Regions from separate parts of the Endozoicomonas sp. 2B-B genome, predicted to be linked through region 2. Evidence: predicted binding sites of a transcription regulator. Region 2 holds the regulator's gene; each other region holds the start of a gene.
The links. The regulator LexA, encoded in region 2, represses DNA repair genes until DNA is damaged. The targets are predictions, from matches to a motif close to TACTGTNTANNTANACAGTA.
Positions count from the first base shown of each region.

Region 1: recN (DNA repair protein RecN) is a predicted target of LexA. The motif match lies at 1,997-2,016, and genes of this name have one in related genera.
Region 3: ACOMHB_RS17170 (YebG family protein) is a predicted target of LexA. The motif match lies at 2,388-2,407, and genes of this name have one in related genera.

Region 1 covers NZ_JBLZMU010000001.1:5,984,894-5,996,040, reverse strand. Annotated here, with positions in the region: gene ACOMHB_RS22190 (hypothetical protein) at 1-284, shown strand, start outside; gene recN (DNA repair protein RecN) at 287-1,972, opposite strand; gene grpE (nucleotide exchange factor GrpE) at 2,230-2,814, shown strand; gene dnaK (molecular chaperone DnaK) at 3,006-4,925, shown strand; gene dnaJ (molecular chaperone DnaJ) at 5,131-6,270, shown strand; gene ACOMHB_RS22165 (hypothetical protein) at 6,341-7,756, opposite strand; gene ACOMHB_RS22160 (hypothetical protein) at 8,240-9,325, opposite strand; gene ACOMHB_RS22155 (hypothetical protein) at 9,351-11,147, opposite strand, start outside.
Region 2 covers NZ_JBLZMU010000001.1:3,679,600-3,690,746, reverse strand. Annotated here, with positions in the region: gene topA (type I DNA topoisomerase) at 1-2,342, shown strand, start outside; gene ACOMHB_RS14025 (DUF6586 family protein) at 2,410-2,904, shown strand; gene ACOMHB_RS14020 (PTS sugar transporter subunit IIB) at 3,033-3,338, shown strand; gene ACOMHB_RS14015 (hypothetical protein) at 3,516-3,758, shown strand; gene ACOMHB_RS14010 (SulA-like leucine-rich domain-containing protein) at 3,785-4,273, opposite strand; gene lexA (transcriptional repressor LexA) at 4,402-5,004, opposite strand; gene ACOMHB_RS14000 (serpin family protein) at 5,254-6,987, opposite strand; gene ACOMHB_RS13995 (serpin family protein) at 7,290-8,990, opposite strand; gene ACOMHB_RS13990 (serpin family protein) at 9,317-11,147, opposite strand, start outside.
Region 3 covers NZ_JBLZMU010000001.1:4,389,565-4,399,591, reverse strand. Annotated here, with positions in the region: gene rapA (RNA polymerase-associated protein RapA) at 1-1,699, opposite strand, end outside; gene ACOMHB_RS17170 (YebG family protein) at 2,070-2,357, opposite strand; gene rluB (23S rRNA pseudouridine(2605) synthase RluB) at 2,512-3,423, opposite strand; gene scpB (SMC-Scp complex subunit ScpB) at 3,541-4,494, opposite strand; gene ACOMHB_RS17155 (segregation and condensation protein A) at 4,494-5,357, opposite strand; gene ACOMHB_RS17150 (tryptophan--tRNA ligase) at 5,500-6,714, opposite strand; gene ACOMHB_RS17145 (IS1182 family transposase) at 7,120-8,637, shown strand; gene ACOMHB_RS17140 (L-threonylcarbamoyladenylate synthase) at 8,793-9,416, opposite strand.

The DNA of each region.
Region 1 (11,147 bases), 2.3 Mb from region 2:
CCAGAAACTCATCCATAGAGTATTCTGTAAGAGCCAACCGGGAAGGGGAGTTGGTGGTGACTCGGCATCAGCAACTGGAGCGGGGGCTGGTCCGAAACAATAACACCCTGACAGTGTTCGGCGTTGGCCATACTTTGGAGTCAGACTGTTCCAGTATTGAGCAGCGTTGCTGGATTTTATATCCCGATAAGGATGAACGTTGGGTTGAAATAGAATATGCACCCAAAGCCGTGAAGGAACTGGCTAAAGGAATGGGGTTACTGATTAAGGAGCTGCAAAGGTAATTTCAGGCGGCAGACCTTGAAACACAGAGACTAAGCATCTCTTTTGCGTGGTTGAGTGTGGACTCGGTCATTTCTACACCGCCCAACATTCGGGCCACCTCTTTAACACGACAATCGCCTTTCAGGCCGACGATCTCAGTGGAAGTTTTAGCATTGCGAACCTTCTTGCTGACATGCAAATGCTGATGCCCCTGGGATGCTACCTGAGGCTGGTGGGTGACACAAATTACCTGACTTCTTTCTCCCAGCTCCCTGAGCATGGCTCCGACAATTTCTGCGGTGCCACCGCCAATGCCGACATCCACTTCGTCAAAGATCATGCTGGGAATGTGAGAGGTTTGAGCGGTTATCACCTGAATGGCCAGACTGATTCTCGATAGTTCACCACCAGAGGCCACTTTAGCCAGTGCTCTGGGTGGTTGACCCGGGTTAGTCGTCACCAGGAATTCGACCTCTTCAGCACCATTGGCTGAGAGCATGCTGCCCTCTATCGGTGTCAGGGCAATGATGAACTCTCCGTGTGGCAGGCCGAGCAAAGCCATGCGTCTAGTGATTTTTTTTTCAAGTTGTCTGGCAGCAGACTGACGTTTTCTGGAGAGTTTTTCGCATTGGTTCTGAAACTCGGATTTTAGTTCGATCAGCTTTTGTTGTAATGCTTCAACCCGTTCATCGCTGAACTGGATGCTCTCCAGCTCAGAGCCAAGCGTGCTTTGTTTTTCCAATAACGCTTCGGGTTGAACCCTGTGCTTTCTCGCAAGGTCGTAAATAGCACTGAGGCGTTCATCCACATCCCGCATTCTGGCGGGATCGGCATCAAAATGATCGATAAAGTGATTGATTTCTCCTACCGCTTCCTCGACCTGAATTTGGGCAGAGGACATCATTTCAATTGTGTTGTTGATGGCTGGGTGATCTATTTGCAGATCGCTCAGGCGCTGCAGGCAGGTGGAGAGTTTCTGGAGAATGTTACCTGCCTCGTTGTCTGAGCAGATAGCATTGATTTCGTGACACACGGAAAGAGTGCCTTCAGCATGGGATAACTGTTTGAGTTCCTGCTCAAGTTGTTCCAGCTCTCCTTCCTGAAGTGATAGCTGTTCCAGCTCCTGAAGCTGATAGCTGAGCAGTTGCACTCGTTCATCCTGCTCCCTGCGATTATGGCTGAGAGTGGTCAGTTCATCATGTGTCTGGTTGAACTGATGGGCAGTGCGAGCCACTTCGGAGGCCAGTTTTTGTATATCGGCATAATCATCCAGAAGCAGTCGATGGTTGCTTTTTTTCAGTAACGACTGGCTTTCATGCTGGCCATGGATATCAATTAACCGTTCACCAATGGCCCGAAGATCCGCAAGGGGAGAAAGAGTCCCATTGATATAGGCACGGGACCGTCCCTCTTTGGTAATGACTCTTCGGAGAATGCACTCATCATCACTGGCCAGATCTTTTTCTTGCAGCCATGCTTTTGCCGCAGTGCACTGGCTGATATCAAAAGAAGCGTGAATCTCAGCTTTGTCAGTACCCTGACGAACACAGTGACTATCGGTTCTGTCACCCGTTGCCAGACCGAGAGCATCCAGCATGATGGACTTACCGGCACCGGTCTCGCCGGTAATGACAGTCATTCCACAATGGATGTCCAGATCCAGCTGGTCAACGATGGCGAAGTTGCTGATGGACAGTTGGGTCAGCATGATAAATACCCGCTACTGTAGCTTTACTGTTTATATATACAGTAACCTGAAGTGTGCGATTCGTAAAGTCAGAGCTGAAAAAATCCACTGATCCTGAACTGAATGAGATGGGGGCCGTTGTGATTTTGTTTTGCGGCCCGGTGTTTTGCGAAATGATCGCTTGCGTTAAAAAAACTGTTTTTCAGGTCTTGAATCCGGAATTCGTGACCCAATATACGTTTCATCTAAATGATTGCCTCCCGGTCGGAGATTCTGGAATGACAGTAGAAAGCAGCAAACCTGAAGAGCAGGTAACGGAAGAAGCCACAGAGCAGCAGGCAGAAGAAAGCCTGCTGAACGAAGAGGGTGGTGTTGGACTCGACAGTGAAGGTAATCTGACCGACGGCCTTGAGAGTCAGCTGGAAGCACTCAACGAAGAACTTGCCAGGGCGAAAGATCAGACTCTGCGTACTGCTGCTGAAATGCAGAACATTAAGCGTCGTGCCGAGCAGGATGTTGAAAAGGCTCACAAATTTGCTCTGGAAAAATTTGTTGACGCACTGATTCCAGTGGTTGATAGCCTGGAAAAAGGCATTGAAAGTGCCGAACAGGCAGAAGGGTCTCACGAAGCCCTGGTAGAAGGTATGAAGCTGACTCTGAAGCAGTTCCTGGATGCATTGGGACGCTTCGCGGTAGTTCAGGAAGACCCCAGTGGTCAGCCTTTTGACCCGAACTTCCATCAGGCCATGTCGATGGTTCCGAATCCCGATGTTGAAGCCAACACCGTGATTGATGTTTTCCAGAAAGGATACAAGCTGAATGGTCGTTTGATTCGTCCGGCTATGGTTGTTGTTTCCAAATAAGTGATTTTGCTGAGGAATATTCAAAAAAGAATATTTCAACAGCCTTGAAATCAAATCGATTGATCCCATATTGATTTCAAAGGCCAAAAACAGCTGCTCACCAGACACTGGCAAGCAGCCCTCAGCTGAAGAATTAAAGAATTGAACTAAAGAATTTCGTCCTGGAATCAGGGCAATGGAGAGATTGAACAATGGGTAAAATAATCGGTATTGATCTGGGTACCACTAACTCTTGTGTATCTATTCTGGATGGTGAAAAAGCCAAGGTTCTGGAAAATGCTGAAGGCGGTCGTACAACGCCTTCTATCATCGCCTTCACTGACGATGGTGAGACTCTGGTAGGTCAGCCAGCCAAGCGTCAGGCCGTTACCAATCCTGACAATACCCTGTTTGCCATCAAGCGTCTGATTGGCCGTCGTTTCAAAGACGATGTGGTTCAGAAAGACATCCAGATGGTTCCTTACAAGATTGTTGAAGCTGACAATGGCGACGCCTGGGTTGAAGTTAAAGGTGACAAAAAAGCGCCGCCTCAGATTTCTGCTGAAATCCTGAAGAAAATGAAGAAGACCGCTGAAGACTACCTGGGCGAGTCTGTTACTGAAGCGGTGGTTACCGTACCTGCATACTTCAACGATGCTCAGCGTCAGGCAACCAAAGATGCTGGCCGTATTGCCGGTCTGGATGTCAAGCGTATCATTAACGAGCCAACTGCTGCTGCTCTGGCCTACGGCATGGACAAGAGGCAGGGTGACCAGACCATCGCTGTATACGACCTGGGTGGTGGTACTTTTGATATCTCAATCATCGAGATTGCCGATGTTGACGGCGAGCACCAGTTCGAAGTACTGGCCACCAACGGTGACACTTTCCTGGGTGGCGAAGACTTTGACATGCGTTTGATCGATTACCTGGCAGAAGAGTTCAAAAAAGACCAGGGTATCGACCTTAAAGGTGACCCTCTGGCCATGCAGCGTCTGAAAGAAGCTGCTGAAAAAGCCAAGATTGAGCTGTCTTCTGCTCAGCAGACTGATGTTAACCTGCCTTACATCACTGCCGATGCAACCGGTCCTAAACATCTGAACGTTAAAGTCACCCGCTCTAAACTGGAGTCTCTGGTTGAAGACCTGGTTCAGCGTTCTCTGGAGCCATGTCGTCTGGCGGTTAAGGACTCCGACCTGGATCTGTCTGACATCGACGAAGTCATTCTGGTGGGTGGTCAAACCCGTATGCCAATGGTTCAGGAAAAAGTTGCTGCTTTCTTCGGCAAGGAACCTCGTAAAGATGTGAACCCTGACGAAGCGGTAGCCATGGGTGCATCCATCCAGGGTGCGGTTCTGGCGGGTGACGTTAAAGACGTGCTGCTGCTGGACGTCACTCCACTGACTCTGGGTATCGAAACCATGGGTGGAGTTATGACTGCCCTGATTGAAAAGAACACCACGATTCCGACCAAGAAGTCTCAGGTGTTCTCTACTGCTGATGACAACCAGAGTGCTGTAACCATTCACGTTTGTCAGGGTGAGCGCAAGCAGGCTTCTGCCAACAAGTCTCTGGGACGTTTTGACCTGTCTGACATTCCACCGGCTCCACGTGGCATGCCTCAGATTGAAGTCAGCTTCGACCTGGATGCCAACGGTATCCTGAATGTTTCTGCCAAGGACAAGGCTACTGGCAAAGAGCAGTCCATTGTGATCAAGGCTTCTTCCGGCCTGTCTGACGATGAAATTGATCAAATGGTTCAGGACGCTGAAGCTAACGCGGCTGAAGACAAGAAGTTTGAAGAGCTGGCGGCTGTCCGTAATACGGGCGATGGTCTGGTACATGCTACCCGCAAGACTCTGGAAGAAGCCGGTGATAAGGCCACTGAAGAAGAGAAGAGTGCGATCAACGAAGCTCTGACTGCTCTGGAAGAAGCGCTGAAGGGTGACGACAAGGATCTGATTGAAGAGAAGTCCAAGGCACTCTCTGAAGCTTCTTCCGGTCTGGTTCAGAAGATGTACGCTGAAGCCCAGCAGCCGGGTGCTGAGAGTGCTCAGGAAGCTGAATCTTCTTCCGCTGCGGACGACGCCGTAGATGCCGAGTTCGAAGAAGTGAAAGATGACAAGAAGTAAACCCATTCCGCGCTGCGGTATGAGTTGATTTGGCGGCGCGGGAGCTTTCTCCCGCGCTCTTGTGTTTAAGAGGCTGTCTGAAAAGTTTCGCTGATTTTCCAAACAGTCTCTGATTCAATAAATCGGGATCGATCCCGATGTATGAAAGCGATTTGGATTATTTCGGTCAGGTGATCTGACGGAACCTGACCACAGGGTGTTACTGATGGCAAAACGTGATTTTTACGAAGTACTGGGCGTAGAAAAGGGGGCCTCTGACAAGGAGATCAAGAAGGCCTACCGCCGCATGGCTATGAAGTTCCACCCTGACCGTAACCCTGATGACAAAGAGGCAGAAGAGAATTTCAAGGAAGTAAACGAGGCTTTCGAAATCCTCTCTGATGATCAGAAGCGTGCCGCCTACGACCAATACGGTCACGCCGGTGTCGATCCCAATATGGGCGGCAGTGGAGCTGGCGGCTTCGGTGGAGCTGGCGGTTTCGGTGACGTCTTCGGTGATGTTTTTGGAGACATCTTTGGTGGCGGCGGCCACTCCCGCAGCTCTGTTCAGCGAGGTGCTGATCTGCGCTACCAGCTGGAGCTGAGTCTGGAAGAAGCGGTTAAGGGGACTACCAAGAAAATCAAGATTCCTTCCCTGGTAGCCTGTCAGTCCTGCGACGGTTCTGGTGCCAGGAAAGGCACTTCTCCGGTTACCTGTACCACCTGTGGAGGCATGGGTCAGGTGCGTATGCAGCAGGGTTTCTTCTCTGTTCAGCAAACCTGTCCTGATTGTCACGGCACCGGCAAGATGATAAAAGACCCTTGTCGTGAGTGTCATGGTGAAGGTCGGGTTCAGGAATATAAGACTCTGTCTGTAAAAATTCCTGCCGGCGTCGATACCGGTGATCGTATTCGTCTGGCTGGTGAAGGTGAAGCGGGCTTCAATGGTGGTCCAGCCGGTGATCTGTACGTTCAGGTGAGCGTAGCAGACCATCGGATCTTCCAGCGTGATGGCAAGCACCTCTACTGTGAAGTACCTATTACCTTTGTTGATGCAGCCCTTGGTGGCGAACTGGAAGTTCCGACCCTCGACGGTCGGGTAAAACTCAAGATTCCAAAAGAAACCCAGACTGGCAAGTTGTTCCGTCTGCGCGATAAAGGCGTCACACCGGTGCGTGGCGGTAGTCGTGGAGACCTGATGTGTCGTGTTGTGGTAGAAACACCGGTGCATCTGACTGAACGCCAGAAAGAGCTGATGGAAGAGTTGAAGGAAACCTTTGCTGCCGAAGGGGAGCATCGTCAGTCTCCTAAGAAAACCTCTTTCTTTGAAGGGGTTAAGAAGTTCTTCGACGATATGGGCAAGTGATCGGTCAGTCAGAATGGAAAATAAAAAAAGTGGCTTCAATGCCACTTTTTTTATGTCCAGCGTTGTTCAATTAATGCGTAGGCTTACAGAAATATTTCTCGTACTCGCTAAGAAAGTACTGATGATCGAAGTACTTTGTGGTCATGGCTCCCAGCGCTTCGTTTCTGTCTCTGAACGGGTTTTTGTAAGCTAGTTCTTTCTGTTCCAGAAAATCCCGGTAATCAGAGTTTGGATTATCGGCATCATTGTCGAAGTTTGTTATATCAATGTAGGAGAAAATCAGGCGATCTTCTTCTGCAATAACGACAGTATTCCAGGCATGTGTTTTGTAGGGTGAAAACAATGCCCTGGTCAGGTAAACATTTGCCAGTACGTCAGGAAACAGCTGTTTCAGTTGGGCAAAAACAACCATTCCCAGTACCGTGTATTTATCACAGTCGCCAATCTCCCTTCGCCAATATTCAGCGATTGAACACTCTTTCGGGAAAGTCAATGCCAGCTCACCTTCATCCACGGTATCGTAGTCAAGCTTTTGCGAAACGATATGAGCTGTCAGGTAGAGCAAATTATAGATCGTTGGTCTTTTTACATATTTGGCTATGTTTTCAACGTACTTGAAAATTTCCGTTTGGTCGTCTGTTGAAAAAACGTTCATGCTGTTATAGACGTATATTGAGTTAAGCTGGGAGAATAAATCTTTTGGTAGAGGGATGGGCTCTTTTTTACTCTGGTAGCCCGCCAGATTACCGATGTACTCAAATTCAAGATGATTAGCGGGGTATACACTGCAGGTTGGCTGGTCTGTGATTAGAGAAGGGTAAGTGTCCAGGTCAATGCCATGGAAGTAGAGGGAAGTTGCATCACTCAGCGTTATGTTTTTGCTCATGGCTTCATGAATAAAAGATGTAGGCACTTTTGAAGAGTAGAGTTTTTTTAATTCAAAGGGTGTGCGGGCGAGCCCTATGTATCTGGGCAGGTCTTTTGTTGTTAAGCCTTTTTCGAATGTTTCATGAAAATCTCTCTGTTCAGTATCCGTGGCGATGTACAAGCCGTTTCTGTTTAGGGTGTCTGCAAGATTGGGAGGTATTCCATGTTTAACGTAAGCGATAATAGAGCTGGCACGATTAACCCCTGCCTCGATGTAGCTATTAGCCGTTTGAGGAGTTAGTCCTGCCTCGAGAATATCTGCAATAAAAAATGGCTTGGAAATGACTCTGGGATGAAACATTGCGGCAACGCCCGGAGTAATGTTGAAGTGAGTATAATAGTAAATAATGTCTGGACTGATTGTTGGGGTATCCTGAGCAAAAAGAAGGACTTCTTCTGGCGTGGTTCCTACTTCTGTGAGGCTCTCAATATCATAATCAACTAGCCCGGCGTTCAAGAAAGCCTGTTTTTTTTGTTCTGTAATATCAGCTTCGGCGCAGAAGCTCGTCGTTATGAGCAGCGCAGTTGTCAGTATTATGGCACGTTTTGCAATGTTCATAGGCGTACTCCTTTACTGGCAGATTTAATGGTCCTCTATGTATTAGAGTTTCTGGAGAGCGAGAAGTTCCCCCAGGGGTATAGATGATTTACAGGTAAAGCCGACCTTGCAGGCTCCTGGTTTGACGCCCAGCCTACTTCGATTGCGTCGTACAGAAGTATTCTTCATATTTGCTAAGAAAGTTTCGCATCTCGAAGTACTCTGGGTACATTGCTCCCAGTTCTTCATTTTTGTTTCTGAGTGGGCTCGGGATGCAGCCAGCTGCCTCATACAGATTGTGCAAGGCGTCATGCAGTTGTATAAGAAACTGAAGAATAAGGCGCAGAACATTGGAATCAGTGTCGTATCTTATGATGTCAATGTACGTAACAATCAGGTGATTCTCTTCTGCAATGACGACGGTATTCCAGGAATGTCTTTTGTATGTCGAAAACCATTTCTTGCTTAGGTAAACATTGGTCAGTACGTCAGGAAACAGTTGTTTTAGTTGGGCAAAACAACCGCACCCAATGCCATATATTTATCACAGTCACCCATGCCCCTTCGCCAATATTCAGCTATTGAACAGCCTTCCGGGAAGGTAAGACTCAGCTCGCCATCCACTAATGCGTAGTGAAGCTTGTCTGAAACAATTTTTGCGGTCAGGTAGAGCAAACTATAGATTGTGGGGTTTTTTACATCTTTTGCAGCCTTTTCAACGTACTTGAAAATTTCCGCTTGATCGTCTGTTGAAAAGTGGTACATATCGTATTGGATATATATGGAATTTAGCTCGGAAAATAGAGCTTTTGGTAGAGGAATGGGCTCTTTTTTACTCTGGTAGTTTACAAGATTACCCAAGTGTTCAAATTTAAGATGAGAAATGGGATACACAGTGCAGGTATTTTGGTCAGAGATTAAAGACGGGTAGGTGTCCAAGTCAATGCTGAGAAAGTAAAGAGACATTGCATCATACAGTTTTATACCCTTACTTTTAGCTTCATGAAGAAAATCTGGGGGCACTTTGGAAAAGTAGAGATCTTGTAACTGATTGATTGACATGGTGAGCCCTCTGTATTTAGACAGGTTTTCTGCCGTTATCCACTGTTTAAATTCATCTTGAATAGGGATACGATCACTGCTCATGATTACGAAAAAGAGGTTTTTGTATAGAGAATTTGCAAGATCAGGGGATATTCGTTTTTTGGCGTACCCGATGATAAAGAAGGCCGCATTAATGCCGACGTCGAGGTAGCTATTTGCCGTTTGGGGGCTTAACCCTGCCCGTAGAACCTTATCTATAAAAAACGAATCATTGGCCACTTCAGGACGAAATGATGCAACGACTTCCGGAGTAATATTGCGCCGTGTAAAACTGTGAATGTCATACGGGCTGACCATTGGGGCTTTTTGAGAAAAAAGAAAGACTTCTTCTGCCGTAGTACCCACCTCTGTAAGGTACTCAATATCATAACCGGCCAGCGCGTCTTTCAGGCAATGTCCTTCTTGTTCTGTAATATCAGCGTCGGCACTAAAACTCATCAATATGAGTAATGCAGAGATCAGTTTGATGGCATTTGTAATGTACATTGGCATACTCCTTTATTGCCGGGTTTCAGTTATCCGGAAGATTACTTTCTAATACTTCCAACATCATGTTGTTATCAGGATGCAATGCCTTTTTTTGTAATTCTCTGGCCAGTTCATAAAAACTATCTCCTGGCTTAGTTGTTTGAGACATATAATCAAGCATTATTTCATTTGATTTATCACAGACGTACTGGCAAAACTCGGGTAATCTACCTTCGTCTAATAACCGGGTAAAGTAACTTTGCCGATCGTCAGCTGAGAGATCAGTATATTCATGGATTTTTGAGGTATCCGTGCCATTAAAAAAATGCGGAATTAACGTTGGGATTAGCCCAGTATATCTCAGGATATCGTCGGTGATTGCATTACATATCTTATTGAGTTCTAAATGGGCATTCTCAGGGTCATACCAGAAATCATGTTTAGTTTTTCTGTCACATAACTCTATTTGCTCTTTGCTCATTGTTAGCAGAGTCGATTTAACCTCTTGCAGAAGGCATGTATTCAAATGAAATGCACCATTAGCTACTTTCCAGCGGCCTAAGAGTTTCGGGTTGCCTGTTGCTGGTATTTCATGACCACATCTGCCCAGTCCAAGGTAGGGTTTATTTAAGCATTGTGCAATATTAGCGGTGCTGGCTCCCGGTGCATAAATGGGGATGTTGGAAAAATAACAAACCAACTCAAACAGTCGCTTCGGTAAAAAAGTAAATTCAAATACGGTGACCTTATCTATAAGTGATTTCTCAGTGGTAAAGTCCAGGGAGTAATTAGTTGAAAACTGTATATTGCCAGTGTCACTGAGCTCTTTTTTGCCTTTTTCAGACAGGCTGATATTCTCGCTGTGTGGTGCAATAATAATGATAGGCTTATCGCCAAAACACGCTTTAGCGGCATTTGTGTAATTGTAATACTCATGCTTTAACATTCCCCAGGCATGATAAGAAAGGGCTAAATATATTTTATTTTCTTTGGCCGATTGCAATAATTCGGTAAAAAACTGAGCTAATTTTTCAGTATCATGACCTTGTGTTAATGGGTTTTGTAAGCTGTTAGCTATATCCTTTTTCATTAGCTCTGGTGTTGACGTATCTTTATTGACCTCGTACGGATAAATGGGTAGATGATTTTCTTGGTTTTTCAGGGTCATTTCCCTTGGAGATTCAGGGAACCATCTATAGTTAGTTATTTGAAATAATGGAGCTTTTGTTGATGTTCTAAACGAGTCCCAAACGGTGTAAATTTGTAGTGTGTTTTTTGATAAAAGATGGGTAGGTATTGTCTGTTCTATGATGTATGGAATACCAAATATTTTATCTGGTCTTATTTTTGGTGACGATAATTTGTGATCCCCGTGAATGATAGACTCATCAATGTCACGCGCAGGTAAACCAGAAAGAAGATTTGGTAATTTGTTGCTAAGAGTAGGTTCATAGCCAGAAAAGCGAACCAGATTTAAAGTGCCAGGAGAAAGTCTGATAAAATTCCTTAAGAATTCTATATACAGGTTTAAATTGCCATAGCCCTGAGTGGGGGAGCTAGCTTCTACCAGAAAAACTATTTCTTTAACTTTCCCAGCTTTACTTTGCAAAGAGGTGATTCTATTCATAGATGATGTATGAATCGGTATCTGCCTGAAAAAATCCTGAAGAAAAGATATCCATTGCTTGTCTTTTGGTATCAAACAACCAACTTGTTGGAGATCACTACTTTCGATAATAGAAGACTCTTTACTGTTTTTTATCTTTTTTGGAAGTACCTCTTCGGACGAACTTTCACAAGCTGTTCTTTTTTCATCATGCCAGGTAATTCCTTCATTGTT
Region 2 (11,147 bases):
AAGAGAAGGTGGTTGATGAGCTGCGTCGCCTTGCCGCATCAGCTGACACAATTTACCTGGCAACTGATTTGGACCGTGAGGGAGAGGCCATCGCATGGCATCTTCAGGAAGCTATTGGCGGGGAGCCTCAACGTTATCGGCGGGTAGTCTTCAACGAAATTACCAGAAATGCCATCCAGGAAGCCTTCAAAGAGCCCGGCTCTCTCAATATTGACCGGGTCAATGCCCAGCAGGCAAGGCGATTCCTCGACCGTGTAGTAGGTTATATGGTTTCTCCTCTGCTCTGGGCTAAAATTGCCCGTGGCCTGTCAGCAGGGCGGGTGCAGTCAGTAGCGGTTAAGTTGATTGTTGAGCGGGAGCGTGAAGTCAGAAGCTTTATCCCCGAAGAGTACTGGGAAGTTTACGCTGACCTGTCTACGGAAAATGGAGAAGTTATCCGTTTTCAGGTGGCCAAAGAAGCTGGCGATGCCTTCAGACCTGTCAGTGAGGCTGCCACCGGAGTTGTTCTTGAAAAGCTGAGACAGGCTGATTACAAGCTGACCGTGCGTGAAGACAAACCGACCCGAAGTCGTCCTTCTGCACCCTTCATTACCTCAACTTTGCAGCAGGCGGCCAGTACCCGTCTGGGATTCAGTGTCAAGAAGACCATGATGATGGCCCAACGTCTTTATGAAGCGGGTCACATCACCTACATGCGTACTGACTCGACCAATCTGAGTCAGGAAGCGGTGGAGAGTGCCCGGGAATTTATCGATGGTACGTTCGGCTCAAGGTATCTGCCTGAAAATCCGAACCGGTATTCCAGTAAAGAAGGCGCTCAGGAGGCTCACGAAGCAATACGTCCTTCCTCTGTGACTGCTGAGCCAGGCTCTATTTCCGGTCTTGAGAAGGATGCAGAGCGGCTCTATGAACTGATCTGGAGACAGTTTGTTGCCTGTCAGATGACGCCTGCGGAGTACCTGAGTACGTCCCTGACAGTTCGGGTGGACGACTTTGATCTCAAGGCGAGGGGCAGAACCCTCAAGTTTGATGGTTATACCCGGGTAATGGCGGCCATAGCCAAAAAAGGTGAAGACATCATTCTGCCGGCTCTGGAAAAAGGTGATCCGCTGGATCTGAAAAAACTGGACCCGAAACAGCTGTTTACAAAACCGCCTGCCCGTTTCAGTGAAGCGGCTCTGGTAAAAGAGCTTGAGAAGCGTGGAATAGGCAGGCCCTCCACTTACGCTTCCATTATTTCGACTATCCAGGATCGCGGTTATGTTTCCCTGAAAAATCGTCGTTTCTATGCCGAGAAAATGGGCGATATTGTCACAGACCGGCTGGTTGAGAACTTCCATGATCTTATGGATTACAACTTTACCGCCAAGATGGAGTCCAATCTCGATGTAGTGGCTGAAGGTGGTGAGAACTGGAAAGATCTGCTGGACAGTTTCTACAGTGATTTCAGCAGCAAGCTGGAGCAGGCTGAAGACGACAGCGACGGTATGCGCTCCAATGACCCTTCTCCTACCGATATCAAATGTCCTGATTGTGGCAGGGATATGATGATTCGCACGGCCAGTACGGGAGTATTTCTGGGTTGTTCCGGTTACTCGCTCCCGCCCAGGGAGCGTTGTAAATGTACCATTAATCTGGTGCCCGGCGAAGAAGTTGAAGATGCTGACGACGAGGATGCAGAAGTCAATGCTTTGCGGGCTATGCATCGTTGTCCCAAGTGTTCTACGGCGATGGAAAGCTACCTGATTGATGAGCAGCGTAAGCTTCATGTCTGTGGTAATAACCCGGACTGCTCCGGCTATGAAGTGGAAAAAGGTCAATTCAAACTCAAGGGTTATGATGGCCCCGTGCTTGAATGTGACAAGTGCGGTTCCGAGATGCAGCTCAAATCCGGACGCTTTGGCAAATACTTTGGTTGTACCAACAGCGAGTGTAAAAACACCCGCAAGCTCTTGAAAAGTGGGGAAGCGGCTCCCCCCAAAATGGATCCTGTACCCATGCCTGAGCTCAAATGTCTGAAAGTGGATGATCATTATATTCTCAGAGATGGTGCCTCAGGTCTTTTCCTGGCGGCCAGCCAGTTCCCAAAGAACCGTGAGACCCGTGCTCCTCTGGTGAGTGAACTGATCCCTCATCAGGCGGCTATTGATCCAAAGTATCATTATCTTCTGGATGCACCGAGGCAGGATGCTGATGGTAATCCCGCAATCATTCGCTACAGTCGCAAAACCAGAACTCAATATGTTATGAGTGAGTCTGAAGGCAAGGCTTCAGGGTGGAGTGCTACCTTCCAGGAAGGCAAGTGGGAAGAAAAAGTCACCAGGAAGCGCAAAAAATCCTGATCTGGCCTCGTCACAAACAGGACCTTCACAGAGATCCGTGGAGGTCTTTTTATTTTTGAGAAAGATTATGTCTGAGCAGTGGCGTTCTCATACCAACAAAAAATTACACTATGCCCGTTTACAGCTGGATGCCTGGGAAAGAGCAGAAGCTTTTGAGCAGGAGGCTTTTCGAGAGGCATTTCTGATGCATGCCAGTCAAGCCTATTCCTCGATGCTGGCGGAGATATTGTCTCCCTACGGTGAGCAGCTGACCCGGTTGCTGTCTCTGGAAGATGCTTGCAGATTGATGGTTGAGCAACCGGCAGAAGTGTCTGAACTCGAGCAGTTAAAGCAGCTGGAGTCGTCGGACAGTTGGCTGGCAGATTTACTTAAAGCTTATGACGATATTTTTAATGCTAATGGTAATATACAATCATATTCAAGTAATAGCAGTATGATTATGATTGCTTCGGATACTAGTGAAGTCACCAAAGGTATTAAGACGCCAGAAAGTGCCAAGAGTATTCTTGCCTCCCTCAAGGAGTTGGTAGGGCACTTTAGAAATTTCAATCTTGAATGGTGATTAGATTTTTTAGATCTGATTCATGACTCATAATAGTGTGCCTGGATTGATTCAAACCGTGCATGATTGTGGGAATGTTTAGAACTCTGTTGTTTATGGCTGTTGTTCAATTTGATCAGAGGTGTCTTATGACTAAGATCATGCTGTGCTGTTCGGCAGGTATGTCTACCAGCATGTTGGTGGAGAAAATGCGCGAAGCAGCTGAAAGTCGGAGTGAAGAAGTCGAGGTTGAAGCCTTCGGCGCTAGTCATTTCGATGAACAGGTAGCCTGTTTCGATGTTGTTCTGCTGGGTCCTCAGGTTAAATATATGTTGAATGATCTCAAGCTGCGTGCTGCCGAATATGCTGTTCCGGTTGAGGCGATTAGCCCTGTTGATTATGGCACGATGAATGGTGCGAAAGTATTGGGCTTTGCTCTGTCGCTAACAGCCTGATTAATTCCAGTTTATCGTGTGTATGCTGCAATACGGGGGCAAAAGCTGCAGCTCTTTTAAGGGTTTTTACTTTCCAGTCTGCAATAACACTTTGCATTACTCTGTACTGACCTATTGCATCATAAGTCACAATGCTGCATGATTTCTCCCTCTTATACGCTATTTATGGAACGAAATATGGCTGCATCGTTTTTGGAAATTGTGGAACTTCCAACAGGAGAGATCGTTCTGCGACGCAGTGATGACGAGGGTGAGCCGCTGCTGACTATGAAGTTTTCAGAGGAAGCCAAGATGTATCTTGAAGGGGACCACCTGCAAGTGGCAAAGGTCATGTTTGATGCAGGCATGCGTGAAGTTGCTGAACTTACTCGTCCGCAGTCTTCTGAAGAAGAGATTCCTGAGAACAGAGTACTGCACTGACTCTATTTTCATGGAAATGACAGGCATCATGCAACCTGTCTAGTGCGAATAGCCAGCCCCTGACACTGTCCATTCCTGGCTGCGCTTTCAAGCCTACTTAGCCACCCTTTATCCAAATGCCCCAGCCAGCTGATGACAGTGTGGCTGGTTCCGGATGCCAGCGCTTTCCTGGTGAGTTCCAATGTCTGATTAATATTGTTGGAGCTAAAGATTTGCACCTTGTCATGATTTAAGTCGCAATTCTTTAACCAGTGCAGGGTTCTGGTGTCATCTGCCAGAATCAGGGTCAACCAACGTTCACTGTCAGTGGACAGCTGACTGAGCATGGGCGTCAGGAGTTGTTCTGCCTGCCAGGGTTGACCTGAAAGAATGAGTTCATTAATACTGGGCTTCAGAGACTTTTCAGTTTTTCCTGATAAAGTCTTTTCTAGGCGCGAGGGGTTAATGCAGACTGTATTGGTCTGATAGCTTGGGGCTGAAAAATTGTGCCTTTCACTGCTGGTTCGGTACAGCATAAATTCTTCCTTCTGGCATAGCCCGGACGCTGTTTGTTATTCGCACTTCAGCGTAGTGGGCCTTTAACAACAGCTGCCTGTTGTGAGTAGTGTCTCTGGAATAATGGTCAGACTCATCTTATTCCGTCTCAGGACTGATTTCTGATGACTCCGACGCTTAAACCTTCGATGGCAAAGGCATCCTGAGTGAGATCAACGACTATGGTTTCGAACTCGTCGTTTTCCGGATGCAGCAATACTTTGTTTTTCTGTTTCTCGAATCTTTTCACGGTGACATCATCTTCAATCCGGGCGACGACAACCTGACCGTTTCGAACATCTGTTGTCTTGTGAACGGCCAGCAGGTCACCATCAAGAATCCCGATGTCCTTCATGCTCATTCCTTTTACCCTTAACAGGAAGTCTGCCGATGGGGTGAAGAAAGCGGGATTGAGCATCAGGTGGTCTTCGATATGTTCCTGGGCGAGGATCGGGTTCCCGGCAGCAACCTGTCCAATAATCGGAAGGCCTTCAGGCTGGCTGTCTGGAATGCGGATACCACGGGAGGCTCCGGGGGTAATCTCGATAGCGCCTTTACGGGCCAGTGCCCTGAGATGTTCTTCGGCAGCATTGGGTGAGCGAAAGCCGAAGGTCTTGGCGATTTCGGCCCTGGTGGGTGGGAAACCTGTCTCTTCAATATGAGATTTGATCAGGTCCAGTATCTCGGATTGCCGTTTAGTCAGTTTGATCATGGTCTCTCAGTCTGTTTTTTTATACAGTATCTGTGATTATATACAGTATTCTTGTGGTGGCAAGTTATTAAGTACCTTGCCAGGCTGCGACGATAAGTAAAAAATGACAAGAGGGTTGTCAATGGTGCAGGTGAGGCATGCTTTGCCACCATAGTGATGAGTTGTTGGCTGAAATTCGCAAGCTGAGTCCCTGAAGCTTTTTTTAATAAAAAATCCGGAGGTGGTTAATCTCCGGATTTCGCATTTTATTTATGATTGTGTAGAAGTTAATTTCTTCCGCAGTGCATCCCAGGCATCATTTGAAACTTCTACTTCAAAGCCATCAAAACCATGCCAAACTTTAACAAAATCTACATGTTTGTAATCAAGCCATTCTAATATTTTTTCTCTGATTTCAAGGGCATTGTCCTTAGTACCAGTATGGATAGCTAATCTGGATTTAAGTGCTTTGGCACTTTTGATATTAAAATCCTCTTTCGGATCAAACCTATGGTATATTAGTTTGCTCACATCAATAGATTCATCATCTGGTAACATATATTTTATAGAGTTAATAGTTTCTTCAATAATTCTTTCGTCTTTTTTGGGTTCATCTAATTTTCTGTAATTTTTATAATTTTCGATAGGAGTCATTTTGCTATCAGCTGTCAAGTCATTTGGTTTCAAACTTTTATCAGATTTCAAATCATTAGATTTCAAGCTTTCAGCTGAGTCATTCCCAGCCGCATAAAATTCTAAAAAGCTGCCATCCTTAATCAGCATCTCCACCAACCGATTGCCTTGTCCATCTACAATGGCAATGTAACCAGGGGAGACAAAATGAAAGTGTGGTGGTTTTTTTGTACCGAACCCTCTGAGCGTTCTTGTTGCGGCAGTGGCAACTTGACCATAAGCTCCCTCTTCATCAATGGATACTCTGGTCTTCTGAAGAATTTCCAGATCACAATTTGAGGGATGGCCTAATCTTGTTAAATCTTCAGACCTTATGACAGCGGCTCCAAATGTCTGATAAATTTTGTCGAGTAAATTGGTGTCACAACTGCCGTCTATTTTTATCTTGGGTAGCATTAGATCCATCTCTATTTTAGAGCCATTTAATCCGTCAATCAGGTGATTGATTGTATCAGAATCAAGGTTGTTAATCCCTGTTGGACTGTCATCAGGTGTTATTATTGCGACTAATTTAAGATCTTCACCATAAACTGATCGGAATTCTTTGCCAATGGCTCCAAATTTTCTGTTATGAAAAAATTGAACATTTTCAGTTGACTTCATCATCTTGACGTTTTCAATTATACTTCCGTCTGCGCAAATAAATTTGCCCGAAGCTGTTTTTTCTTTAGAAAATGGACTTTTCCAGATACCCTCGAATTCCATCACATTACCAATTACCGTTTTAATCTGTTCTCGTCGAGTTTTAGAATGACCATGAAACAACTTATTGATTTTTCCATGAGTTTTCTCTTTCACGAAGTCTTCTGCGACGTCAGCCAGGCACCTGTCCTGGTCAGGACGGTCCAGCTTTTCGGTTTGATAACATTCAGACAGTATCTGATCAAGATGCTCGTTTATGACGGCAGAGTCAGAACCTATAAAGTTAGCGCAAGAGAGTGCCTTCTGTATCTGGTACGGATCCTTGGCGTAAGCATGGTTAACGCTGAATTCGCCTAGTTTTTTATGGATCTCAATCTCCATCTCATCAGTTAACTCTTCTTTAGAGATACCCAGAACCGATGCCTTTCTAGCTTTATCATCCATGCTCGCCAGAAGCATACCCAGAACCGGAGCCAGACTGGCAGAAGACACTACCTTGCTGTTATTGTCCCTGGCGTCTACGGCGTTCAGAATTCCTAATGACACTTTATCAATCAGTTTTTTTACAAGATATGAAGCCTGTGAGGTGGCTTTGAAGGATGTGTTTCGCAGATTTAGCGGTTGCGATGACAATGAAAATTGTCTGAATGAATGTCCAATAGGGTGCATAATATTTTCTCCTAACTCTGATAATAATTAATTTTTTATTCAGGACAAACACACTGCTTCCATGTTTGCGGACAGCGCATGCTTTTCAAATAGCCGTAAATTCTGTGTTATGTAGCATTACTATGAGTTAAGTATTTGCTTTCGCATTAATCACTAACTGGTTAGTTAGTTACGATAACATCTTGTTTCCTGCCATAAAAATTAACTTGTCTATCTGTTCATTTTATGGGGGCTAGTTTGCTTTCTGGCTTTTGTTAATAAAAAAATCCGGAGGTGATTAAACCCCGGATTTGGCTTTTTGTTTATGATTGTCCAGAAGTTATTTTAGTAATCATTTTTTTCCAGGCATCGCCGCAAACATCTAATTCAACAGGGTTCCATCTATCATGAATCTTGATAAAACGTCCATATTCATATTCTTTTCCAATGGATTCTAATATTCTTCCTTTAAGCTGTTTAGCGTCATCCGGAGATGACATATTTATTGTTATCCTGACATCATCTGCCTCAGTGCTTTCAATATGAAGCTTCCCATCCAGATTATAATAGTTATTTATAAAATTACTCACATCTACATGTTCAAGAACGTCAAAAGATAATCGTGTTATTGCAGATAAGTCTTTTTGTACCATCTTTGTTTTTGTGGGTAAATCGATTTTTGGTTCTGTATCATCGTCACTATCAGACATGTCAAAATCGTAATAAGCTGGCTGGTTGTCAGAGCTCTGTTTTCCAGCGGGTATGATTTCGGGTGTGCCGTCAAGCTCAAAAAAGCTGCCATCCTTAATCACCATCTCAAGCAACCGATTACCTTGTCCATCGACAATGGCAATGTAGCCAGGGTAATTAAACTCAAAGCTGGGACGCTCAGAGGATGGGTCCCTGAGAGTAGTTGTTGCGGCAGTGGCCACTGTACCATAAGCTCCCTTTTCACCAATGGATACTTTGGTCTTCTGTAGTATCTCCAGATCACCGTCTGATGAATCGCCTAATCTTGTTAAATCCCCGGCCTTTATTATGTTGGTTCCAAATACCTCAGAAATTTTGTCGAGTAACCTGGTATCACAACTATTCTCTATTTTTATTTTCGGAAGTCTTAGATCCATCTTCACTTTACGATCATTTAATCTTTCAATCAGATGATTAATGGCTTCAGAGTCAAGTTTATTAATCATTTCAGGATCTTCAAAGTGTGGTTGTATTGCAACTAATTTAAGGTCTTCTCCATTCACGGATTGGAATTCTTTACCAATGGCATCAAATTCACTGGTCTCAACAAATTGAAGCTCTTCAGTTGAAGACATCATCTTGACGTTTCTAATAAAACTTCCATTTGCGCAATTAAATGGGCGATGGTCCGTTTTGTCTTCAGAGAATTCATCTTTCCAAATACCGTCGAATTCCATCACATGACCTAATACCGCTCTAATTAGTTCTCGTCGAGCTTTAGAATGACCATGAAACAACTTTTCGATTTTTCCATTGGTCTTCTCTTTCACGTAATCTTCAGCGACATCGGCCAGACACCTGTCATGGTCATGACATTCCAGCTTTTCGGTGTGATAAGATTCAGACAGTGTCTGATTAAGCTTCTCATTCCCGAGGGCAGAGGTAGAACCTATGAAGTTAGTGCAAGAGAGTGCCTGTTTATGGTCTGGATCCTTAGCGAAAGGGTGGTTTACACTGAATTCACCGAGTTTTTTATGGATCTGAGCCTCCAGCTCATCAGTTAATTCTTCTTCCGAGATACCCAGAACTGCCGCCTTCCTGGCTTTATCATCCATACACGCCAGAAGCATTCCCAAAACCGGAGCCAGGCTGGTAGAAGACACTACCTTGCTTTCGTCGTCCCTGACACCTTTGGCACTGAGGATGCCTAATGACACTTTGTCCAGCAGTTTTTTAACAATATCAGAAGCTTGTGAGGTAGTCTGTAAGGATGTGTCTGGCAGATTAAATGGCTGCCACTGCGCCGTATTCATAGAAGTTCTCATTGATTCCATAGCCTTCTCTCCTTTACTTTATACAAATTAATTAGTGAGAATAAACTCACTGCTTCCATGCTGAGCAAATAGCCATAAAACCTGGGTTACAGCATTGCCAGTATTACTGATATTAAAGTATTTCCTTTCTCAGAAATCACTGACCGGTTAGTTAGTTACGATAACACCTTGTTCCCTGCAATAGAGCCTGGTTGCCATAGTGGAGGTATCTCTGCCCGAAAAACTTTAATTGTCCGTCTGTCCATCCTATGGGGCCACTATAGTTTAAGCTTTTGTTAATAAAAAATCCGGAGGTGGTTAATCTCCGGATTTGGCATTGTATTGATTCATGATTGATTAGAAGTTAACTTATTGCGCAGTGCTTCCCAAGCTTCAAAAGAAACCTCTAATTCAAAAGGAGAATTTTGACCGAGTATCCTAACAAATTTGCTATGTTTATCTCCAATTGATTTTAATATTCTTTCTCTAAGCTCTATAACTTCATCCTTAGAAGACATATTGAGTGTTAGCTGCATATGATCTGCCACAGCGATCCGAACATCAAACTCGCTATTCGGATTATAGTGGTGTTGTATTAAAGTACTAATCCTATCTATCGAAGTTAGATCGGTTACATCTTTCTCAATTGTGAATTGATCATCAGATGTATAAACTTTACTATCAGGCATATCATAATCGTTAAGAGTTGCCAGATTATCAGAGCTCTGTTTTTCAGCAGTTGTAATTATAGGATTATCTTTGCTATCAGAAATATAAGAATCGGTAGGTCCTGAAGTTATTTTATCAATCATTTTTTTCCAGGGATTGGTTAAAACATCTACTTGAATAGGTTTAGCTCTTTCATAAATCTTAACAGAATTACTATATTCTTTTCCAATGGATTTTAATATTCTTTCCCTGATATCTTTAGCGTTATCAAAAGAAGATGTTGTCATTTTTAACCTGTGATTATCTGCCTTAGCGCTTTTAATATCAAGCTTTCCATCCGGATTATAATAGTCTTTTATAAAAGTGCTCACATCTACAGTTTCAAGAGGGTCAAAAGATAAGCGTGTTATTGCAGATAAGTCTTTTTTCACCAGCTTTATTTTTTTGGGTAAATCTATTTCACCGCGATCCACTGGTTCTGGATCATCTTTGCTATAAGAACTATCATCTTCGCTATCAGAAATATAAGAACTGATAAATCCAGAAGTTATTTGATCAATCATTTTTTTCCAAGGATTAATTAAAACATCTACTTGAATAGGAGTAGCTCTTTCGCGAATTTCAACATAGCAACTATAGTCTTCTCCAATGGATTTTAATATTCTTTTCTTAATATCTTTAGCGTCATCCAAAGAAGATGTTGTCATATATAGCCTGTGATTATCTGCCTTAGCGCTTTTAATATTAAGCTTTCCATCCGGATTATAACAGTCTTTTATAAAAGCACTCACATCTATAGTTTCAAGAGGGTCAAAAGATAAGCGTGTTATTGCAGATAAGTCTTTTTCTACCAGCTTTATTTTTGTGGGTAAATCTATTTTACTGCGATGCACTGGTTCTTGATCATCTTTGCTATAAAAACTATCATCATCGCTATAAAAACTATCATCATCGCTATAAAAACTATCATCTTCGCTATCAGACATATAAAAACTGTTAAAACTTGCCAGATTATTAGAGCCTGATTCTCCATCGGTGGAGATTATAGGGTCTCCAACACACTCCAAAAAGCTGCCATCCTTAATGACCAGCTCAATCAACCGATTACCTTTTTTGTCTAAAATGGCAATGTAGCCAGGGCAGTCAAAATCAAAGCGAGGTTTTTCGCACCTTGTTTGAATTTGTGCAACAGTCGCCATCGCACAGCTGGCACCTTTTTCATCAACAGAAAATATGATTTTCTGAAGCATCTCCAGATTATCATCTGCCGAAATGCCTAATTTTGTTAGATCTCCCGCTACTATGTCAGTTCCAAATACCTTACATATTTTCTTGAGTAACTGAGTGTCACAACTGTCCATGTTTATTTTGGGTAGCGTTAGCGTATATTCCGCTTGTCTATGATTTAATTGTTCAGTTAACTCGTTAATCGTGTCAGAATCAAGTTTATCAATCGCTGTGGCACTTTTATTATGCGGCTTTATTGCGACCAGTTTAAGATCTTCTCCA
Region 3 (10,027 bases), 710 kb from region 2:
GGTGGTGGGCAAACTGGAAATTGCGACCTTCACTGCCAATTTCGGAGCAGACCAGAACCTGGGCACCGTATTCCTCATCAGCAAACCATGCAGCCGCTCGATCCCGCTCTACGATAGTCATGTTCTCGTGGAACACTGCCGTGGGTATACCAGACACAATTCTGAGAGCGTCCTCGAGATCCAGAGCGGTATTGGCATTGGCACAGATCACCAGCACTTTCTGTTTTTTAAGCAGCTTCAGCAGGTTAATCAGCCAGTCGATGCGTGGGTCTACCTTCCACCAGGGGTCCATATCATCAACACAGATATGGGATTGGTAAGCCAGTTCGGGGTAGAGCGAACCACGGGCTTCGGTTTCTTCTTCCTGGGCAATCTGATAAAGCTCGGGCAGCTTCTGGGCGTACCCCTGAACAACACGGCCGGGGAATCCTCCCACCGCTGCACGGGTATTTCTGAACAGAACCCGGCCAGTACCATGGCGGTCCAGGAGGGTTTTTAGTAGCTGTTCGCGGGCCGTTTCTTTTTGTTCAGAAGAGCCATTATTGATCAGGTCGATCAGAGGCTGACAATCGTGACCCAGGAAACCGGTCAGGTGCTGACAGGCGACTTCCGGCAGGTGGTTATTTTCCAGCAGCTCTTGAACCGCTTCGGCCACAGGCTCATAGTTTTTTTCCTCTTCCTGATAGGTCACCAGATCGTGGAAACGATCAGGGTCCAGCAGACGGAGCCGGGCAAAGTGACTTTCGGGTCCCATCTGTTCAGGTGTTGCTGTCAACAGCAGCAGGCCGGGAATTTGTGACGACAATGTTTCCACAACCTGATATTCACGGCTGGGGTTTTCTTCTGACCAGACCAGATGGTGAGCTTCGTCGACGATCAATAGATCCCAGTCGACCTCAAGAGCTTGCTGAAAACGATGTTCGGACTGGCTCAGGAAGTCCAGGCTGCAGAGAATCAGTTGCCCCGTGTTGAACGGGTTTTCATCTTCAGTCGCACGGCAACGCTCTTCATCAAACAGTCCGAAGTGCAGATTGAAACGACGCAGCATTTCAACCAGCCACTGATGCTGAAGTGTTTCCGGTACCAGAATCAATACCCGACTGGCTCGTTCAGTGATCAGTTGCTGATGCAGGATGAGACCGGCTTCAATGGTTTTACCCATGCCGACTTCGTCAGCCAGCATCACTCTGGGAGCATGACGTCCAGACACTTCACGCGCTATATGCAGCTGATGAGGTATCAGGCTGGTACGGGCACCGAGCAGCCCTCTCACAGGAGAGCTTAGTAGTCGACAATTGTTCAACAGAGTTTTGTATCGCAGGGAAAAGTTGCTGTTTTGGTCTATTTGACCCGCCAGCATTCTGTCCTGCGGTTTGTTGAAATGAATAAAGTTGCCCAGTTCCGATTCGGGAAGCTCTTTGGGCTTTCCGTCGGGAAGAACGCCTCTATACAGTAGCAGACCATTCTCTTCGATGACTTCTGTCACCGTCATGGTCCAGCCCTCGTGACTTTCTATCTTGTCACCAGGATTAAATTGTACCCTTGATAGCGGGCAGTTATTAATGGAGTAGAGCCGGGTTTCACCGGTGGTGGGGAACAATAGGGTTACCATGCGACTATCGAAAGTCAGAACGGTACCCAGCCCTTGTTCAGTTTCGGTGTCACTGATCCAGCGCTGTCCAGGAACGAAGCTCGTCATGTCGTGACTACATACCTTGCCAGACAAAAAGGCCGATATATTAGCGGAATTCGCTGTATTAGCAACCAGTACAAGTGCTACTTGGCGGGTTGCTTCACTAGTGTCTTGGTCTGATTATGGGAAAAATGACCTTTAGAACCGCTGTTTTTGGTAAAAAAAAGGGTTTCTCTATGAGGAATGAAAGAAAGACTTTTTTTCACAAAGAGCTATTTTAAAGCTGAACCTGAAGTGAGTCAGAGGGAAATGGATGATTGTTTTTACCCATGCTCTTTATTCCTGATTCGTTCTAAATGGGAGGGGATAAAAAAGGGTTTGTGGCAGAGCGGATCAGGGCTTTCCGCTCTTGGTTATCGGATATTGGCAGGCCAGCTCAGGCCGAAGTCTGATCCTCATTTGGGTCATTGTCTTGCTCAGCAGTCTGGCCTATCTCGAGCACCAGGTCCGGTTTGCCTTTAAAGGCTTTGGCGAAGGCTTCCTTGTTTTTGGCGAACATCAGGCCGATCTCTTCTGCCAGTTGCTCATCAATTTCAAAGTGATCTTCCAGCAGGCTGGTGATATTCCCGGCCAGTTCCAACATGCGATCGTATTCTTCAGCGGCTTTTTTATCTGTAAACATGCTTCCGTCCCGGTCAACTCGCCACATGGGGGTAATAGACATGGGCCTCTCCTGTCAGGTGTGGTTTAGATTAACTGTATATAAGTACAGTTAATCTGTCCAGTGAGAACCCGGTCAGGGCCAGCATGGAAACTCATTAAAGCATATTCAGGGTATCACCAAGAGCTCCAACTCGATGGCTGGAGCTCAGATAACATCAGCGATGCCTGTTCTTTTTGAAAGCACCAGGCTTTTTGTGAGGCGAGGGCCGCTTCTTGTTGATAGCAGGTTTACCACGGGTGCCTCTGGTTTTCAGGCCGGTTTTGGTGTGTCTCGGATCGACTCTGCGAGTTGGTGTGTTGGGTGCGGGTGATAGCTGAACGGCTGCCGCCAGTTCGTCGATGTCAGTTTTTTCTACTTCTTCCCATTGACCCATGCGCAGGTGGTCAGGAATGATGACATTGGCAAAACGAACTCGTTTCAAGCGGCTTACTGTCAAATCCTGTGATTCCCAGAGTCTGCGCACTTCACGGTTACGGCCTTCCAGAAGGCAGACATGAAACCAGCGGTTGATACCCGAACCGCCTGAGTCAACAATATCGGTGAAACGGGCAGGGCCATCTTCCAGCTCGACGCCATCGAAGAGGTTTTTAACTTTCTGCTCTGTTGTATTACCCATCACTCGAACAGCGTATTCACGTTCAACCTGGTAAGAAGGGTGCATCAAGCGACTGGCCAACTCACCATCGGTGGTGAACAGCATCAGTCCGGAAGTATTGATATCCAGACGGCCAATGGCAATCCAGCGTTCGCCCTGAAGTCTGGGCAGTTTGTCAAAAACGGTCGGGCGGCCTTCCGGGTCGTGGCGGCTGCAAATCTCGCCTTCCGGCTTGTTGTAGGCGATGACACGACGGATTCCGGAAGCATAGGTTTCCAGTTTGACCGGGCGGCCGTCGACAGCAATCTTGTCTTCAGCTGAGGCTCGGTCGCCGAGGCTGGCCTGTTCTCCGTTGACGGAGATTCGACCTTCGCTGATCCAGCGTTCCATCTCACGGCGCGAGCCCAGGCCGGCGCCCGCCAGGATTTTTTGCAATTTCTCACCCTGGGGAGGAGTGGTTTCAGTTGTCATGGTATTTACGGCTATGCCGCTCTGTTTCTCAATCAAAGGGGCCAAAGTATAGCGATTCAGGATAGGTTAAGACAGCGTGGATTTCCGTGGCTGTTCCATCGGGTCATCAGGCATTGCTCAGGGGTTAGTTATTTCGTTTGATATTTCCACGGGTGTTTCTACTTCGGAAGCAGGCTCTTCTTCAAAGGATGGATTTGTCGCCTGGTGTGCGACTTGATCCTCTTCAGCGAAAAGTCCTACCGACGAATCTGATATATGGGTGTCCTGTTCAGCCTCCTGTTCAGCCTCCTGTTCAGCCTCCTGTTCAGCCTCCTGCTCAACCAAAGGTTGTTCAGGTTTTGGTTCATCAATGTTCTTTTTACGGATCAGATCGTCAAAGTTATCTGGCAGATCAGCTTCCAGTTCATCCAGTTCGGCAAATAGCTCATCAGAGGATTGCTCTTCCACCTCAGTGTCCTCCTGAACTTCAGCGTCCTCTGCCACTGGTCTGCTCTGATCGTTAGCTTCTGCCAGTTCCCGGGCTGCTTCTTCCAGATTACGAATCTCGGACAGGGGGGGCAGTTCATTGAGATTTTCCAGATTAAAATAATCCAGAAATTGGCGGGTAGTGGCAAACATGGCCGGACGCCCCGGGACATCCCGGTGACCTACCACCCGAACCCATTCGCGGTCCTGAAGGGTTCGTATAATGTTGCTGCTGACGGCCACCCCGCGAATGTCTTCGATTTCCCCCCGGGTGATGGGCTGCCGGTAGGCGATCAGGGCCAGGGTTTCCAGCAGTGCCCGTGTGTAGCGCTGTGGTTTTTCTTCCCAGAGTCTGCCAACCCAGGGTGACAATTCCTGTCTGACCTGGAAGCGGTATCCCGATGCCACTTTTTTGAGTTCAAAGCCCCGTCCTTCACAGGCTTCAGAGATAGCTACCAGAGCCCCACGAATCTGGTTGTCATCCGGGCGCTCTTCCTCAGAGTAAAGGTCTTCGGGGAACAGTGCGGCCAGCTTTTCTTCAGTCAGGGGTTTCTGGCTGGCCAGCAGAGCTCCTTCCAGGATACGTTGCAGTTGTTCTGCTTCCATCAGTCAATCCGTGCCTTTACGTGAATGGGGCCAAAAGGTTCATTCTGAATGAGTTCGATCAGGGATTCCTTGATCAGTTCCATCACCGCCATAAAAGTAACGACAACGCCGAGTTTGCCTTCCTCAAGCCGGAACAGGGCAACAAAGGGAGTGAAACGCTCAGAGGTCAGCATGGAGAGAACTTCACTCATCCGTTCACGGGTGGACAGGGCTTCCTGTTCAACCTGGTGACTGACGTACATTTCTGAGCGGCGGAGTATTTCTCCCATGGCCAGCATGATCTCTTTGAGATCCACTGTCGGATGGGGGCGTTCCTTTTCCAGGTCGGGTGGGGCCGCACTGGCTTCGTGCAGATCCCGGGTCATTCTTGGCATTTGATCAATATCTTCTGCGGCTTTCTTGAAGCGCTCATATTCCTGCAGTCGACGAATCAGCTCGGCACGAGGATCTTCTTCCTCGTCTTCGTCCTCAGAGACCCGGGGCAGCAGCATTCGTGATTTGATTTCGGCCAGTGTCGCGGCCATGACAAGGTATTCAGCTGCCAGCTCAAATTGTCCTGATTCCATCAATTCTACATACTGCATGTATTGCTCTGTAATGACTGCCACCTGAATGTTCAGGATGTCCATGTTGTTACGCTTGATCAGGTAGAGCAGCAGGTCAAGAGGCCCCTCAAAGGCTTCCAGAAAAACTTGCAGGGCATCCGGTGGGATGTAAAGGTCGTCAGGCAACTTGGCCATGGGCTGACCCATAACCCGTATCTGGTGTTCAATGAGTTCAGGCTCAGAGTCCGATTGAGCTGGCGTTGTCAGCTCTTCAGGGGGTTGTTCTCCGGGCTCAGCCACGGTTTCCGTGGAGGTCATTGATGCTTCACCCTGTTTCGAATCCTCTAACTGAAAAAAAGCAGTTTGACCGACAAACGGTAAAACTGCTTTTTATGACGATCAGACTCGAAGAACCTGACCTGTAGTTTGTAATAGCTGATACTTCACTGAAACACAGTGTTCAACGATAGTCCAGTCCTATGGCTTCCCGAACCTCCCTGAGGGTGTCCTGGGCTTCGTCCCGGGTCTTTTCGGTCCCTTCGGCGATGATACTTTTTACGACATCGGGATTGTTTTCCAGTTCCCTGGCTTCTGAACGAATAGGCTCCAGTTCAGCCTGTACCGCTTCGATCAGGGGCTTTTTGCAGTCAAGGCAGCCGATACCTGCTGAGCGACAGCCTTCCTGAACCCAGTCTCTGCGTTGTTGATCTGAATAGACCTGATGCAGTTGCCAGACCGGACACTTTTCCGGCTCGCCCGGATCATTCCTGCGAATGCGAGCCGGGTCTGTGGGCATCTTTTTCAGTTTTGACGCTACGCTGTCCTGGTCTTCCCTGAGGCCGATGGTATTGCCGCAGGACTTGGACATTTTCTGACCATCCAGACCCGGCATGCGGGGCTGTTCAGTCAGCAAAGCCTGAGGTTCCGGCAAGATAACCTTACCTGTCCCTTCCAGATAGCCAAACAGTCTTTCCTGGTCGCCCAGGGTGATATTGCTCTGTTCTTTGAGCAGCGCCTTGGCCGTGGCAAGAGCTTCGTCATCCCCGTGTTCAAGGTAGGCGCGACGGAGCTTGCGGTAGAGGTTGGCAGTTTTTCTGCCCATTTTGCCGATAGCGGCCTCGGCATTATCCTCAAAGCCGGGCTCCCGACCATAAAGGTGGTTAAAGCGTCTGGCGATTTCCCGGGTAATCTCCACGTGGGCTTCCTGGTCAGCACCGACAGGAACCAGACCTGCACGGTAGGCAAGGATATCGGCGCTTTGCAGGAGTGGATAGCCAAGAAAGCCGAAGGTAGAGAGATCCCTTTCCTTCAGTTTTTCCTGCTGATCCTTGTAGCTGGGCACTCTTTCCAGCCAAGAGAGCGGGGTAATCATGGAGAGCAGCAGATTCAGTTCTGCATGCTCCGGAACTCTGGATTGTATGAACAGGGTGGCCGAACCGGGATTGATGCCAGTCGCCAGCCAGTCAATGACCATGTCCCAGACTGAATCTTCGAGTTTTTCCGGCTCTTCATAGTGAGTGGTCAGCGCGTGCCAGTCAGCTACGAAGAAAAAACATTCATACTCATGTTGCAGCCGAAGCCAGTTTTTTAATACCCCATGATAATGGCCAAGATGTAATCGGCCAGTAGGTCGCATGCCAGATAGAACACGCGACTGTGAGTCTACAGCGCTCAAGAGGCTCTCCCGTTAGAATCCTGAGTGAACAGGGTACGACAGTTTGCACGACGGTAAAAGCGTGTTTTTGCCAGCAGTGAATAAATCAGCCATGGTGACTGAAACAAATTTTTGTCGCCCCCGAAGATGAAAAATGTTTCACAGTAAAAAAAATCTGTCATGAAGTCGGATTTCTCTAGCAGCCTGTCGGACTTAAGCGTCCGTAGCGAGGATTGCAAGAAATTGAGGATAAAAATCTCTGTTTCTGAGGAGAATAGCGAGCTATTTGACGAAGAAACAGGGGTTTTTAGACCAATTTATTGCAACCGCAGTAGGACAGTCTTAAGTCCGACAGGCTGCTAGGAGCCTGACCGAGAATAGGCTTATCTGTTATGATAAGCCTTAAACCAACTCCGATGATGCCAGATGTCACCACCACCAAAATTCAAGGACAGCCCTGTTGAGTTTGACCAGCATCTGCTGTTCCCAACCAACATTTTCGACCTGCTTCCCAAAGACCATGATTGTTTCGTTTATGAAAGCATTTTTCAGAACATCGATACGTCTGAGGTTGAAAAAAAATATCACCACCTTGGTCAGCACGCTTACCCTCCAAAGCTCATTGTCGCTATTCTGATCTACGCCTATAGCCATGGTGTTTTCAGCTCCCGTCAGATTGAGCGACGGTGTCGACAAGATCTGGCGTTCATGTATATCTCACAAATGAACTGCCCAAATTTCAGGGTTCTGGGAGATTTTCGTAAGGAAAATCTGTCGTTTTTTCATGACTGCTTCAAACAGTCCGTCAAACTGGCCATGGAGCTCAAAATGGCATCACTGGGCCATATCAGCCTGGATGGCTCCAAGTTCAAAGCCAACAGCTCAAAGCACAAGGCCATGACCTACGGAAGGCTCAAGGCTAAAGAGGCAGAACTCAGTGCAGAAGTGGATGAGCTGATCAAAAAAGCCAGTCAGTGCGACCAGGAAGAAGACGACGCCTACAAAGCAAGCAACGGCTACAGCATTCCTGAAGACCTCCAGTTTAAAGAGGAGCGTCTGAAAAAAATCAAAGCGGCCAAAGAAGCCCTTGAAGAACGCGAAAAAGCCCTGAACCCTGATGAGCCTATTGACGACAAAAGGCAGATAAGCTTTGCAGACCATGATGCCCGGATCATGAGCAAGAAAAGTTACTGTGAGTACAGCTACAATGCTCAAATCACCGTAGATGCTGATAATCAGATCATCGTCGGCCAGCACATCAGCCAGCAAGCCAATGATGTTCAGGAGGCAGAGCCTGCTTTGGAAGCACTGTCTGAGACAACCGATGGTGCTGTAGTGGATAAGGTGAGCATGGATAATGGTTATTTCTCAGGGCCAAACCTGCATGTGCTGGATAAGCATGAAATAGATGGCTACATAGCCACCGACAGAAAAGAGAAGCCAGCAGATACCCAGCTTAAGGACTCTGAGCGTAAGTTTGTCAAAGCAGATTTTGACTACGATGCAGAAATGGATGTGTTTATCTGTCCGGCTGGGGAGAAGCTGATAACTAACCCAGACAGCAAGGCCAAGAGGCAGAGTTACCGGGCGAACAAGGACGCATGCAGGAAGTGTGTTTACCGTTCACAATGCAGTGGCTCAAAAAAGGATGCTGGCAGGGTCATCCGCACAGACAAGTTTGAGCCCGCGCGGCAACGTATGAACAAGAAAATGGAGACAGCCAGTGCGAAAGCAATCTATGAGCGTCGTAAGGTCATTGCAGAGCCACCGTTTGGTCATATAAAAAACTCAGGGTTCAGGAGTTTTAGCCTTCGTGGTAAAGAGAAGGTAGAAGCAGAGTTCTCACTGGTATGCACGGCACACAATTTCAAAAAATTTGTGAAGGCCGCTTCAACGGGATCAATCCGTCTTGAGAATTTAAAAGGGGTTAAAAAAGCGGCATAAAGGCTGTGAAAAGGCCTAAATTTGCAAAAATGAGCAAAATTACACCAAAAATTGGATGTTTTTTGCTCATCCTGAAATTTTAGAGAGCCTCTGGGGATCTAGTTACGCCATTCTCGGTCAGGCTCCTAGCAACAGATTAGTGCATTGGATCGGATTCAGTTGAGAAACGGTTCCGGATTGCCTTTACCTTTCCGTAGGACTTCAGGCGTTTCTGCCAGCAAACTGATCACGGTGGTTGGTTCCATACCTCGATAACCTCCATCAATGACCAGGTCCAGCTGGTTTTCAAGTGTTTCACGAATGTCGTATGGGTCCAGCATGGGTTCATTGTCACCTGGCAACTGCAGAGTACTGCTCATTAAGGGCGCGTCCAGTTCATTGAGCAGGGCGCTTACAATACTGCACTCTGGTACTCGTAAACCCAGGGTTTTTCTCTTGGGATGCATCAGGCGGCGAGGCACTTCACGGGTGCCTTTGAGAATGAAAGTGTAAGGGCCGGGTGTATGATGTTTCAGTAGACGGTATTGAACATTGTCGACCTGAGCGTAGGTGGCCAGTTCAGAGAGATCTCTGCACACCAGTGTGAAGTTATGCTTTTCGTCCAATCGACGAATCTGGCGAATGCGCTCAACCGCTTTCTTGTCACCGATCAGGCAGCCCAGGGCATAGGCTGAGTCAGTAGGGTAGGCAATCACCCCTCCAGCCCTCAGAATTTCTGCGGCCTGGCGAATCAGACGAAGCTGTGGCGTCTCGGGGTGGATCTGGAAAAACTGACTCATGGCTGTTGTATACATGGAACCTGCACCTATTGAACCGTCTTTTGGACACTGTGTTCAAAGGGATGTCGACAGGTTGCCATTCTCTTGCAGTAAAATTGGAGTGCGCATCATACCACCGAAGCAAGCCGGTGCAACGTTTGCGTTCAATTCGGGACGATACCAAGGGCTTTGGTTTAGTGATAAGGTTTCACGATCCTCAGTAAGCTGCGCAAGGGTTATGAGGAAGAAAAGTATAGATTTATGGGTATAAAATGATTTTTGTTTTCAGAAGAGTAGTAATAAGTACTTTCAGTATTAATGAGCTTTTTATCAAAATCGGTGTTTTTAAAAGAGTATGCAGAATCTTTTCTGCGGTCAGTGATGCGAAACTGGTGACGCCCTTTGTTTAATAGTTGCAACTCGTAAATAACGCCTTCCTTGCTATCAAATATTAAATCGGTATGTCTTTTTTTATTGCCCGGAAAAGTTTGTTTAACAGGAATGCTTTTTTCAGCAAGATATTTTTCAGCAAAATCAAAAAATTGCCAGTGTCTCTCATCCGTTCAACAATGCTACCAACAATAAATGTCTGTCTATCTTTAACGGGTGCGTACTGGGTTATTTTCGCAAGC